DNA from 3 places in the Mesorhizobium sp. ISC15 genome. Region 1 is predicted to be linked to each of the others. Evidence: predicted binding sites of a transcription regulator. Region 1 holds the regulator's gene; each other region holds the start of a gene.
What was found. The regulator PhoB, encoded in region 1, activates phosphate uptake and scavenging genes when phosphate is short. The targets are predictions, from matches to a motif close to TGTCATNNANCTGTCAT.

Region 1 (4,211 bases):
GCCGTCGCGAACCGAGATCGCCGCGACCACCGGCCTCAGCCATTCGACCATATCGGCGATCTCTTCCGACCTCATCCAGGAAGGCATCCTGACCGAGAGCAAAGCGAGCGAGACCGTTTCGCTGAAACGCGGCCGGCCGCAGGTCGGCCTTAGCCTCAATCCGGAAGCGGCAGCGGTGTTGGCCGTCGTGTTGTCGCTGAATTTCCTTTCGGTCGCCGTCATCGATTATGCCGGACAAGTGGTCGCCGAGGAACAGCGCCGGCTGGACACGCTGACCATGTCGCGCGACGAGCTGATCGACGAATGTGTCGCCATCGTCCGGCGCCGGCTCGAAGATCCCGATCTCGATGTCCAAAGCGTCGCCCGCATCGCGCTGGCGATCCAGGGCATCACCGATTCCCATGCGCGCGCCATGTTGTGGTCGCCGATCACGCCGCAGACGAACATTGCCTTCGCCGACATTCTGGAACGTGAGTTCGGCATCCCGGCCATCATGGAGAACGACTGCAACATGATGGCCGTGGCGCTGCGCTGGCGCGACCCGGATCGCTACCGCGACGATTTCATCGCCATCCTGCTCTCCCACGGCATCGGCATGGGGCTGGTGCTGAAGGGCGAACTGTTCACCGGCACCCATTCCTCAGGCGGCGAATTCGGCCACATGATCCACCGGCCGGGCGGCGCGCTTTGCCGCTGCGGGCGGCGCGGCTGCGTCGAGGCCTATGCCGGCAACTACGCCATCTGGCGCAATGCAAGGCAGTTGAGCGAGAACGCCGAGCCGGTCGCCGATGTCAGCGACGCCGAGATGCGGGCACTGGCGGCCCGGGCGCGCCAGACGGACGGACCCGAGCGCGAAGCCTACCGCAAGGCCGGCGAAGCGCTCGGCTTCGGGCTTGGCAGCCTGTTCGCGTTGATCGATCCGGCGCCGGTCGCCATGGTCGGCGCCAGCGCTGCCGCCTTCGACCTGATCGAGCCGGCCCTGCGCGAGGCCATCGCTCAGACCGCCGGCGGTCAGCATTCGGGTTCGATTTCCTTCGACACCGAGCCGAACGAGCTGCCGCTGATCCGCGAAGGCTGCGCCATGCGAGCGCTGAGCTTCGTCGACCAGGAGATTTTCGCGCCGGGCGCGCAAGGGAAGTCCGGCACGGCCAGGAAGCACGTGGCCTGAATGGAAGAACGCAGCTTGAATTCAGGCAGTCTGTTCAGTCTTCCCTGATCGCATAGCCCGCGCCGCGGATGGTGCGGATGACATCGGGCATGCGGCCATTGTTGACCGCCTTGCGCAGCCGGCCGACATGGACGTCCACCGTGCGCTCGTCGATGTAGATCGTCTCGCCCCAGACATTGTCGAGCAACTGGCTGCGCGAGAACACCCGACCCGGGTGCCGCATCATGAATTCGAGCAGCCGGAATTCGGTCGGCCCGAGCCGGATCTCGCTCTTCTTGCGATAGACCCTGTGCGATTCGCGATCGAGCATGATGTCACCGACCTTCAGCACGCTGGACAGCACTTCGGGCTTGGCGCGGCGCAGCAGCGCCTTGACCCTGGCCATGAATTCCGGTGTCGAGAACGGCTTGACCAGATAGTCGTCGGCCCCGGTCGAGAGGCCGCGCACCCGGTCGCTTTCCTCGCCGCGCGCGGTCAGCATGATGATCGGCAGCCGCTCGGTTTCGGGACGCACCCGAAGGCGACGGCAAAGCTCGATGCCCGAAACCGCCGGCACCATCCAGTCGAGCACCAGAAGATCGGGCACGTTTTCCTGAAGCCGGATTTCGGCCTCGTCGCCGCGCGTCACCACCTCGACCTGATAGCCTTCGGATTCCAGATTGTAGCGAAGGAGGACGCCCAGCGGCTCTTCGTCCTCCACCACCATGATGCGCGGCGCGATCATCGGCCGGTTACCCCTGTCATGTCGCCGACGCCGACATCGTCGTTTCGTCGAGCTTCGGTCGATCCGCCGGCAATTGCTGCCCGGTCACGACATAGTAGGCGTTTTCGGCGATGTTGGTGACATGATCGCCGATACGCTCGAGATTCTTGGCGCAGAACAGAAGATGCGTGCAGGCGGTGATGTTGCGCGGGTCCTCCATCATGTAGGTCAGGAGTTCGCGAAAAACCGCCGTGTATTTCACGTCGATCTTCTCGTCGGCGGCGCGCAGCTCTTTCAACGCGCCGGCGTTGCGCGACACATAGTGCTCGACCACGCCGCGGAGCTGCTCGAGAACGAGATCCGCCATCGCGTCGATACCGTGCGAGAGATTACGCGGCGTGGCGCTCTGCCCGACGGCGCTGACCCGCTTGGCTATGTTCTTGGCCAGGTCGCCGATGCGCTCGAGATCGCCGGCCATCCGGATTGCGCCAACCACGGCGCGCAGATCTTGCGCCATCGGCTGCCGCTTGGCGATCAGCGTGATCGCGCTGTCGTCGAGTTCGCGCTGCCGCGCATCCATGATGGCGTCATCCGAGACGACGCGCTGCGCCATCGCATTATCTGACGCAAGCAACGCGCGGATCGACGCTGCGACCATCGCGGCGGCGAGCTCGTCCATGTCGCGGATCAGCCTGTCGATGTGCTCCAATTCCTCGTCGAAAGATGCGACGGTATGTTCACCCATGATACTGTCCTCGTGCTCGAAAATTAGCCGGACCGCTTAGCCGAACCGGCCGGTGATGTAGTCCTGGGTGCGCTTGTCGTCGGGGTTGGTGAACATCTTGTCGGTCGCGCCCTCCTCGACCAGATAGCCGAGATGGAACATCGCCGTGCGTTGCGACACACGCGCTGCCTGCTGCATCGAATGGGTGACGATGACGATCGTGTAGTTCTGGCGCAGTTCGTCAATCAGTTCCTCGACACGGGCGGTGGCGATCGGATCGAGCGCCGAACAAGGCTCGTCCATCAGGATCACTTCCGGCGACACAGCGATGGCGCGCGCAATGCACAGACGCTGCTGCTGGCCACCGGAAAGGCCAGTGCCCGACTCGAGCAGGCGATCCTTGACCTCGTTGAACAGGCCGGCCTTCTTCAGGCTCGATTCGACGATGCCGTCCAACTCCGCCTTGCTCCTGGCCAGACCGTGAATGCGCGGACCGTAGGCGACGTTTTCGTAGATCGACTTCGGAAACGGGTTCGGCTTCTGGAACACCATGCCGACGCGAGCTCGCAGCTCGACGACATCGATTTTCGGGTCGTAGACATCCTCGTTGTCGAGCGTGATCTTGCCGCTTACCCGCGCGATGTCGATCGTGTCGTTCATTCGATTCAAGCAACGCAGAAAGGTCGACTTGCCGCAGCCCGATGGGCCGATCAACGCCGTCACCTGGTTCTCGCGGACATCGAGATCCACGTCGAACAGAGCTCGCTTCTCGCCGTAATGAACGGAGACCTTTTCGCCCTTCATCTTGATCGAAGGCTCGTTGGTTCCGCTACTCAGTTTCTGCTCGACGCTGGCTTCCGTCATGATGTTCATATCCTCTACTCCTTACCAGCGCCGCTCGAAGCGCCTGCGCAGTATCACCGCGATGGCATTCATGATGACCAAAAACACCAGCAAAATCAAAATCGCCGCCGAAGTCTTCTGCTGGAACCCCGCTTCAGGAAAATCGGCCCACATGAATATCTGCACCGGCAGGATCGTCGCGGGATCGGTGAAGCCACCGGGAATGTCGACGATGAAGGCGACCATGCCGATCATCAGCAACGGCGCGGTTTCACCCAGCGCATGCGCCATTCCGAGGATGGTGCCGGTCATGATACCCGGCATCGCCAGCGGCAGGACGTGATGGAATACGGTCTGGACCTTGGACGCTCCGATGCCAAGCGCCGCCTCGCGGATCGACGGTGGCACGGCGCGCAGCGAAGCGCGTGAGGCGATAATGATGATCGGCAGGGTCATCAGCGCCAGCACCATGCCGCCGACCACCGGGGCCGAGCGCGGCAGGCCGAAGAAATTCAGGAATACGGCAAGTCCAAGCAGGCCGAAGACGATCGAAGGCACCGCCGCCAGATTGTTGATATTCACTTCGATGATCGTCGTCAGCCGGTTCTTGGGCGCAAATTCCTCAAGATAGATCGCCGCCGAAACGCCGATCGGGAAGGCGATGGCGAGCGTTACGATCATGGTCAGGAACGATCCGACGACCGCGCCCCAGATACCGGCCAGTTCCGGCTCGCGGCTTGCGCCGGTGAAGAAGAAGATCGAGTTGAACCGGC
Region 2 (4,211 bases), 4.9 Mb from region 1:
GCCGACCGCGACCGGCACCAGGGGGAAGGTCTCCTTGCCGTCGACGATCACCGGGATGGCGGGATCGCCGCCGAAGAACTGCATGGCCCATTCCAGGACCTGCATGGAGACGAAGAACAGCGGGATGGTGATGCACACGCCGATGATGTTGAACGAGATGTGCGCGTAAGCGGTCCGCTTGGCGTTCTTCGAAAGATTGAGCGAAGCCATCCACGAGGTGATCGTGGTGCCGAGATCGGCGCCGAGCGAGAAGGCGACGGCCGTCGTCCAGTCGAGAATGCCGGCGGCGCCAAGGCCCATCACAATGCCGATCGTCGCCGAGGACGAATGGATCATGGCGGTCACGCCGGCGGCGATGAACACGCATTTGAGGAGGTTGAGATAGGAGTCGGCCGTGAGGGTCTGCAGCAGGGCCATGACTTCAGGCAGGTTGCGAAGCGGGCGCAGGCCGCCGGTCATCAGGTTGAGGCCATAGAAGATCAGCGCGAAGCCCATGCAGGCGAGCGCAATGTTCTTGACCTTTTCGCTTTTGGCGAAGCAGTAGACCAGCGAGAACACGCCGGCCAGGATCAATCCAAGCGGGCCGAGCGGCAGGGCGATGAGCCCGTTGCCGAGCGTGGTGCCGATATTGGCGCCCATGATCACGCTGATCGCCGGTCTCAGGGCGATGACCCCGGCATTGACCAGGCCGACGACCATGACGCTCATCGCCGTCGACGACTGGATGACGCCGGTGATCAGCGTTCCTGCCAGCACGCCCTTGATCGGCGTTCCGGCGGCCTTGGCGAGAAAGGCGCGCATCCGGTTGACCGAAAGCGCCTGGATGCCGTTTGCCATGAAGTCGAGGCCGAGCATGAAGATGCCCAACCCCCCGATCACCGGCACGAGGATGTCCTTGAAGATATCTATGTCCATGTCACGCAGTCCCCAACAAGCCGTTACCACGGCGCGATATGACGTTCAGTTCAGGTGCTGCGCGAGGCAGCCTGGCTCTTCAGCTCAGTTTCCGACGGGCGCTTGGCTCGCCCAGTATTGTTCGACCTGGTCGACGAGCGCCTTCGGCAGCGGCACATAGCCGAGCGCGGCGGCGTCGCCCGCGCCCTGCGCGAAGGCGAGCCGGAAAAGGTCGTGCACGCGGCGATAGCGATGTTCCGAACGGCCCGAGACCTGAACGACCGCGAACACAGCCGTGCTGATCGGATAGGCGGCATCTCCGTCTCGATCGGTCAGCGAAGCGAAGAAATCGGTCGTTTGCGCCCAGTCGATGGACGTCGCAGCAGCCTGCACGCCGTCGGGCTCCGGCTTGACGAACTTGCCGGATTTGTTCTCGATCAGCGCGTAGGAAAGGCTGGCGCGCTGCGCCTGGCCGGATTCGGCATAGGCGATCGCCCCCTTCGTGTCATGCACGGCTCGAATGAGGTTCTGCGTGCCTTCGGCATCGGCGCCGAGCGGCCACGAGATCAGTGTGTTGGCGCCGTATTTGCTCTTCCACTCGTCGCTGACCGCCGACAGATACTCCGTGAACACAAAAGTCGAGCCGGACCCATCCTTACGGTGAAGAACGCTGATCCTAAGATCGGGCAGCGTCAGATCCGGATTCGCCGCCTTGATCGCGGGATCGGACCATGACTGGATCTTGCCCAGATAGATGTCGGCCAGAAGCGGCCCCGTCAGGCGAAGGCTTCCCGGGCCAATGCCGTCGAGATTGACGACGACGGCGATGGCGCCCATCACGATCGGAAACTGCTGGCGGCCGGCTTTCCTGAGGTCGGCGGCGTTGATCGGCGCATCCGTCGCGGCAAAGTCCATGTCCGGCTGGTCGAGACGCAGGATGCCGGCGAGCGAGCCGACGATCTCATAGTCAACCTTCCAATCGGGCGAGATATAGTCGCCGCCATCTGCGCGGGCGCTCTCGTAGGCCGTTGCCCATTTGCCGATGATCGGGGCAGCCAGTGTCGATCCAGCGCCGCGAATAGGCTCAGCCTGCGCAGCGGCACCGATCATCAAGGCAACAGCCAGCGTGATGGCGCCACTTGATCCGGTTATCTTCGGCCATTTGCGCCGAAGTGACGCAAAGCTTGCTGGAAACATCATGGCGATCCCCGACTATACTGCGCAAATAAAAATCTACTTTTCAGTCTTGGCAGATATCAACAGTCGTCCGCCCGGCGAACACACACCGGCCGAGAGACAACATTGCTCATCGTATGAACCTTGGTTAACAATTGGATGACAGAGATCTTGTGGGGCGAATCTTTTTTATTCGGATTTTCCGCGATCACTTGTCCCGCCCGTTCCTCGGACTCCTATGAAGAATTGGGGTCCGAAGGACTGGGCTCCAACGTTGCGCCTCGCGCTCACCCTTCTCCCCCTTGTGGGAGAAGGTGTCGCCGAAGGCGACGGATGAGGGGTGTTCCAGCTTGGCAACGACGGCGCTCCGTCCAACACCCCTCAACCGTCTTGGCGCTGCGCGCCAATCCACCTTCTCCCCCAAGGGGAGAAGGGGAGAAGGAAGTCTACGCAGCCCTCACTTCGCGTCGTGGAAGATGATGCCGACGGTATGGCGCATGCCGGAGCGAAGCCTACTGACGCCGTGCCTGAGATTGACGCGGTAGCTGCCTTTGCTGCCCTGGACCGGACGATTGTGCACCGCGAAGGCGACCGCATCGCCCTGGTGCAACGGCACCACCTCGGCCCGGCTCTGCATGCGCGGGCGCTGTTCGGTCAGCACGAACTCGCCGCCGGTGAAGTCCTTGCCGGGTTCGGACAGCAGGATCGCCACCTGCAGCGGGAAGGCAAGATCGCCGTAGAGATCCTGATGCAGGCAGTTGAAGTCGCCGGTACCATATTGCAGCAGAAGCGGCGTCGGCCGTGTCTGGCCCTGGTCATGGCATTGCTTGAGGAACGCGGCATGCTCGTCCGGATAGCGCTGGGCGATGCTCATGCGCTGGTTCCAGTCGTTGGCGACCGCGGCGAGGCGCGGATAGAGCGCGGTGCGCAAGCCGCCGATCAGCTCGGGCAAGGGATAGCGGAAATAGCGGTACTCGCCCTTGCCGAAGCCGTGCCGCGCCATATGGACATGGCTGCGGAAATGGCTCTCGTCCGGGTAAAGCCCGGCGACCTCCCGGCATTCTTGCGGCGTCAGCAGCTTTTCCATCACCGCGCAGCCATAGCCGCTCATCTCCCCGGCCAACGCCTGCCAATCATATGCGGCGACGCGCGTCTCCGCCGATCGGACCGCTGCCCTCGAACCTATCGAATGAATGGTCATGGCTTTGCCTCCTCTGGCTTCGTCCTGCCCATCAGATGGGTGAAACAGTGCGCGCGAACCACCCGTTTCCTGCCAAAGGGGTTGCATAGTTCGGTGTGTCGCGTCTCACAATCTCAAGCACCGGTGGCGCCGTTTTCGGGCGCTGGCCTGATCGCTCCGCCCCCCGAAGTAGCGAGGTAGAGGGCGGCGGCCAGCATGATCGTTGCCCCAAGCATGCCGACGAACGATGTCCGCTCGCCCAGGAAAAGTGCCGCGCCCAGGGCGCCGAACACGCTTTCGGCGCTGACGATTACCGCCGCGTGGCTGGCCGAGGTGAAACGCTGGGCAATCGTCTGGATGCCGAAGCAGACGGCGGTAGAGAATACGCCGAGCACAAGCAGTTGCGGCCAGGCATCGAACGCATTGGCAGGCGACAGATTGCCATGGAAGAAGCCGAGCGGCAGGCTGATCACCGCCGCGCCAAGGAACTGCGCCGCCATGGCGGTGAACGGGCGTCCATAGGTCTGCGCATGACGACCGAGCTCGACCATCCAGAGCGCGTAGCAGGCCGCCGACAGCATGATCGCCACATCGCCCTGGTTGAAGCTGGCGATGCCGCCGGACAAGAGCAGCGCGCCGACCAGCGTCAGGCCGGCGGCGAGGCCGACGGCCGCTGTCAGCCGCTCGCCGACCAGCAGCCACGCCGCGAAGGGCGTCATCACCGTCGCCGTGCTGACCAGAAAGCTGGCATTCGTCACCGACGTGCCGAGATAGCCGATCTGCTGCAGGACGATCGCGATTGCAAACAGCACGCTGACCCTTGCCAAGCTCGCGCGATAGAGGCCGCCTGGCGGTCGCCGGGGTTCGGTGGCGATCAGCGGCAGCACCAGGATCCAGCCGATCAGGCAGCGCATGCCGACCGCGCTCAACGGGTCGAGATGGTCCAGAATGGTCTTCTGCG
Region 3 (4,211 bases), 3.4 Mb from region 1:
GACGACATAGCCGTTGGTGGCTGATTTCAGGTCGCCGATGATGTCGCGCACCAGCGTCTTTTCTATCAACGGCAGTTCGCCACCGAGCTCGGCCGGTTTGAAGGCGTCGAGCGCCACCGAATAGACGCGCTTCACCTTGGCTAGGTCGCCGATCTGGTTGTCGCGTTCGAGGATGTAGAGCTTGCCTTCATGCGCGGCGATCTCCGACAGGCCCATCCAGCCAGCTTCGGTCGCTTCGAGCGGATAGCGCACCGCCGACCATTCCTTGGCCTTCGGCTTGTAGGCCAAAAGCTTGACCTGGCCCTTAGGATCGTCGGTCCATTCGCGCTGCACTGCCATCACCAGCGTCAGCTCGTCGCCTTCGCCGATGGTCGTGATGCCTTCGAGACCGAAGCGGGTCTGGTGGGCGAGCAATTCCATCGGGAAGCCGATTTCCTGCTTGATCTCGCCCTTGTCGTTGACGCGCAGGATGGCGTGCGGGACGAGCTTTGCCGGATCGCCTTCATTGGCCAGCCAGAAGCCGCCTTCACCGTCGGCGACAATACCTTCGATGTCGAGCTTCTGCGCAGGATGGCCGCCACGCGTGACGATGGTCTTGCCGGTGATCAGCGCCGGGGTCTGCGTGGCGTCGATCTCGAAGATCGAGGGCGCGTTGGCGTAGAACGAGTCCGAGGCCGCGAACAGCTTGCCGGCGGCATCGCCGGCCGCGAGCGCCGAAAGCGCACCCCAGCCGAGCGGCGTGCCGTCTGCCGTGAGCTTTGCCGTGATCATCGGGTAAGTGGCGGGACCCTCGGAGCGCTCGTAGATCATGACGTGCGAGCGGGCGAGCCCGTCCTCGACCAGGTCGGCCTCGTTGGCGGTGACCAGCAGATTGCGCGATGGGATCGCGACCAGGCCTTCTGGAGCGATACCGGAGGGCAGGATCTGGGCAAACTGAGGCTCAGCACCGGTGTCCTTGTAGACGCCGACAACAGAGCCACGCTCCGAAGCGACGAAAATCAGCCTGTCTTCGCCGAAGGTGCCGGTCTCGAGACCTTCCGGCTCGATGCCCTTCTTGTTCCGGGCGTCGGGATAATGACCGGCATTGGCAACCTCATACTCGAAGGACGGGCCGGATTCGTGGAGAACCTCGCCCTTCTTGCTGAAGATTGTGAAGCCGCGCGAGCCGCCCTTGTAGTCGCCTTCGTTGGCGACGACGAGACGGTCATTGTCGAGCCATTTCACGGCATCGGGTTCGCGCGCGACGTTTTCCATTTTGCCATCGAAGGACAAGGCGCCGTTCTTCTTGGTGTCGATCTTGTCCAGCGTGACCGAGCCTGCGGAGAAATGCGTGACGATCGCGCCGGTTTCGGCGTTGACGATGGCGATGTGGTTGTTTTCCTGCAGCGTGACCGCTATCTCGCCAGCCTCGTTGAAGGCGACGAATTCCGGCTCCGGATCTTCCGCCGCGACTCCGGCGATGCCCGCCAGGTTCACGGTCTTCATCGTCGCGCAATCAGGCTGGCCTTCGGCAAGCGTGAAAATCTTGAGGTCGCCCGCCGGCATCTGCGGTATTTGTCCGTCGTTCACCTCCTCGTCGCGCTCGTTCTCGATGGCGATGGCGAGGAACTTGCCGTCCTTGTTCAGCGCCAGCGAGTCCGGCTGGCCGCCGAGGTCGCAGGTGCTTTCGATCGCCTTGGAGGCAAGGTCGATGACCGTAAGGTTGCCCGAAGGCTTGGCTTTGCTCTCCGACGTGTTGATGCCGGCCAGCACCTTGCCGCCGATCACCACAACCGAGGTCGGCTCGCCGTCGATCTTGACGATGCCGCCGGCCTTGGGCGCCTTGGGGTCAGTGATGTCGATGAAACCGACCGCACCGAGCGGGCTGTCGGAATAGACCAGCGTCATGCCGTCTTCGGAGGCCGCGATGATCTCGGACGAAGTCGGCGTGGCCTTCTCGACGTCCGCCGGGAGGTTTCCGGCGACTGCGAAGCTCGCGACCCGGTTGAACATCATGTCGGCATGGGCCGGCAGCGAAACGGAGGCAGCAAGCGCTGCCGTCAGGACGAAAAGCGCGGAATGGCGGGGCACGGGTGGCGTCTCCTGTTCGGATGGAAGCCACCTGCTTTGGAGGAGCGACATTTCAATGCGATGACGGATCCATGACAATTCCGCGACAGGCGGTCAGGGTCCGTCGATACTCACGTCGGGCTGGCCTGCAAATGCGGTCTCTGCGACTGCCTACTCCGCCTCGGCCACCATCTGCCGCCCGCCAACCCAGTTCCGCCAGGCTCTCTCGTCACCGTGGAAGACGTTGAGGTCGATGCGGCCCCTCACGCCGTGCGACAGGCCGGAGCCGGAATACTGCCAGAACACCCATTTGCGGCCGGGATAGACCTTTGACGGGTGCTGTGCGACCGCGCGCAGCCAGAACGGATAGTCGGGGAAAGCGCCACGCAGATTGTCGCGGTAGAAATCGGGTGCGGTGTAGATGATGGGCCGCTGGCCGTAGTGGCGTTCCAGCTTGTCCATGAACACCTGCATCTTCTCCAGCACCTTTTGCCGCGACGGCCGCCGCTTGCAGCTGGATTCGCCGTTCCACTCGACATCGATCACCGGCGGCAAGGCGCCCTCGACCCTCGGCACGTTGCGGATGAACCAGTCGGCCTGCTCGCCTGCCGTGCGGCACCAATAGAAGAAGTGATAGGCGCCGCGCTTGAGGCCGGCAGCGTCGGCATTGCGCCAGTTCTTCCTGAACATCGGGTCGAGATGATCGCCGCCGTCGGTCGCCTTGATGTAGGCGAAGTTCGCGCCCTGCGCGCGCAGCTTGTCCCAGTTCACGTTGCCCTGCCAGCGTGAAACGTCGACGCCGTGAACGGCGAGGTGCCTGGGCGAGGCCCTGCCGAAATTGATCGGCTTGGCGTCACGAAAACGATAGCGCTGGACCGGCTCGGCGAGGATCGGTGCTGCCCGCGCCAGCCGCTTCGGCGCCACCAGGGCAATTGGCTCGGCGGGTGGTTCAATGCTTTCCACAGGCTCTGGAGGAGCCAGCGCCACGGCTTGGTCCATCGCCTCTTCCTGAGCGAAGGCGGGTGCGGCATCGGCGGCACCGACCGACGCGACCGGCGCGGGCGGCCTCACAACCGAGCTGGTCGTCTCGCTGGACGGCACTTGCAGCGCGTCGACGCTGGACGTCGACGTGCAGCCGGCAAGGCACAGCGCTGCGATCGAGAAGATAACGACGCCTGATAACCGCATCTGGACCTGTACGCAAAACACAACAGACCGATGGCAAGACAGCGCCGCCGGACAAACCAGTCCAGATTACTAACGAGAAATTACCAACAAAGTTTGAATCAAATTGTTAGGGGCTTCTTCATCGAAGCGTCCGCGGGACAGCGCGAAAGACCGCTGACCCTGTCAGGCACTGTTGCCTAGCTGCACAGCCATAGCTTGTGGCAGGTCTCGGCCACCATGTGAGCCGGCGGCACAAAGCGATCGGGGTTGACCGGCGCATCATCCTCCGCCCGACGAACCTTTTCTTCAAGCAGCGTGCGAAGCGCCGCTGGCTGCACGCGATCGCGTTCCATCACGAGCTTGATCATCGGATCGCTCAAAAGCTCATCCAGGGTGTTGATTCTGTCGTTCATCCATCGCCTCCTCGACCGCCGACCCGCAACCAATAGATAGGTGGCAATGATGGCTCGCCAATGACGCTTTGCCGGCTATCTCGTGTCCCGGATGAAAAAAATTGGGCACGCACCCTTGCCTTCTCCCCTTGTGAGGGCTTTGCACGGGGAGCGAAGTGGATTTCGGTGGTCAGTGAGGGCCTTTTTGAAGGCCGGCAGAGCGGTTTTCCGCGGCCCTTGCGGGGCCTTTGTCGGTTTAGGCAGCCATCCTGCCGGATTGTGGACGCACTCCTCCCTCATGTCCGCCTCTCATCGGGTGGATAGAGGACGCCAATCATGGTGCGCAGATTGTAAGCGCAGGCGGCCAGTATGCACTGCGTGCGGTTGGTGGCGAGGTTGAAGAAGCGCAGGCGTCGCATGCCGTAACGCTCCTTGAACACGGCGAAAGGCCGCTCCACTGCCGCCCGCACCTTGGCGATCAGCCGGTTGCGCAGCTTGTGGCGCGGCGGCAACTCGGGGTGATGCTTGTTGGGCCGCCGCATCAGCCGGTCCTTAATGTTGGCGGCGGCGAGCCGGGCATGGCGGGCGTGGGTGTAATAGGCT

Region 2: pstS (phosphate ABC transporter substrate-binding protein PstS) is a predicted target of PhoB. The motif match lies at 2,219-2,235, and genes of this name have one in related genera.
Region 3: RPG13_RS19035 (esterase-like activity of phytase family protein) is a predicted target of PhoB. The motif match lies at 2,131-2,147, and genes of this name have one in related genera.

What each region holds. Positions count from the first base shown of each region.
Region 1 is NZ_JAVSPX010000001.1:596,385-600,595, forward strand. It holds gene RPG13_RS02955 (ROK family protein) at 1-1,168, shown strand, start outside; gene phoB (phosphate regulon transcriptional regulator PhoB) at 1,203-1,892, opposite strand; gene phoU (phosphate signaling complex protein PhoU) at 1,909-2,616, opposite strand; gene pstB (phosphate ABC transporter ATP-binding protein PstB) at 2,653-3,468, opposite strand; gene pstA (phosphate ABC transporter permease PstA) at 3,481-4,211, opposite strand, start outside.
Region 2 is NZ_JAVSPX010000001.1:5,474,207-5,478,417, forward strand. It holds gene RPG13_RS26410 (Na/Pi cotransporter family protein) at 1-915, opposite strand, end outside; gene pstS (phosphate ABC transporter substrate-binding protein PstS) at 1,000-2,094, opposite strand; gene RPG13_RS26420 (2OG-Fe(II) oxygenase) at 2,528-3,271, opposite strand; gene RPG13_RS26425 (DMT family transporter) at 3,385-4,211, opposite strand, start outside.
Region 3 is NZ_JAVSPX010000001.1:3,955,289-3,959,499, reverse strand. It holds gene RPG13_RS19035 (esterase-like activity of phytase family protein) at 1-2,070, opposite strand, end outside; gene RPG13_RS19030 (glycoside hydrolase family 25 protein) at 2,221-3,237, opposite strand; gene RPG13_RS19025 (hypothetical protein) at 3,414-3,629, opposite strand; gene RPG13_RS19020 (IS5 family transposase) at 3,905-4,211, opposite strand, start outside.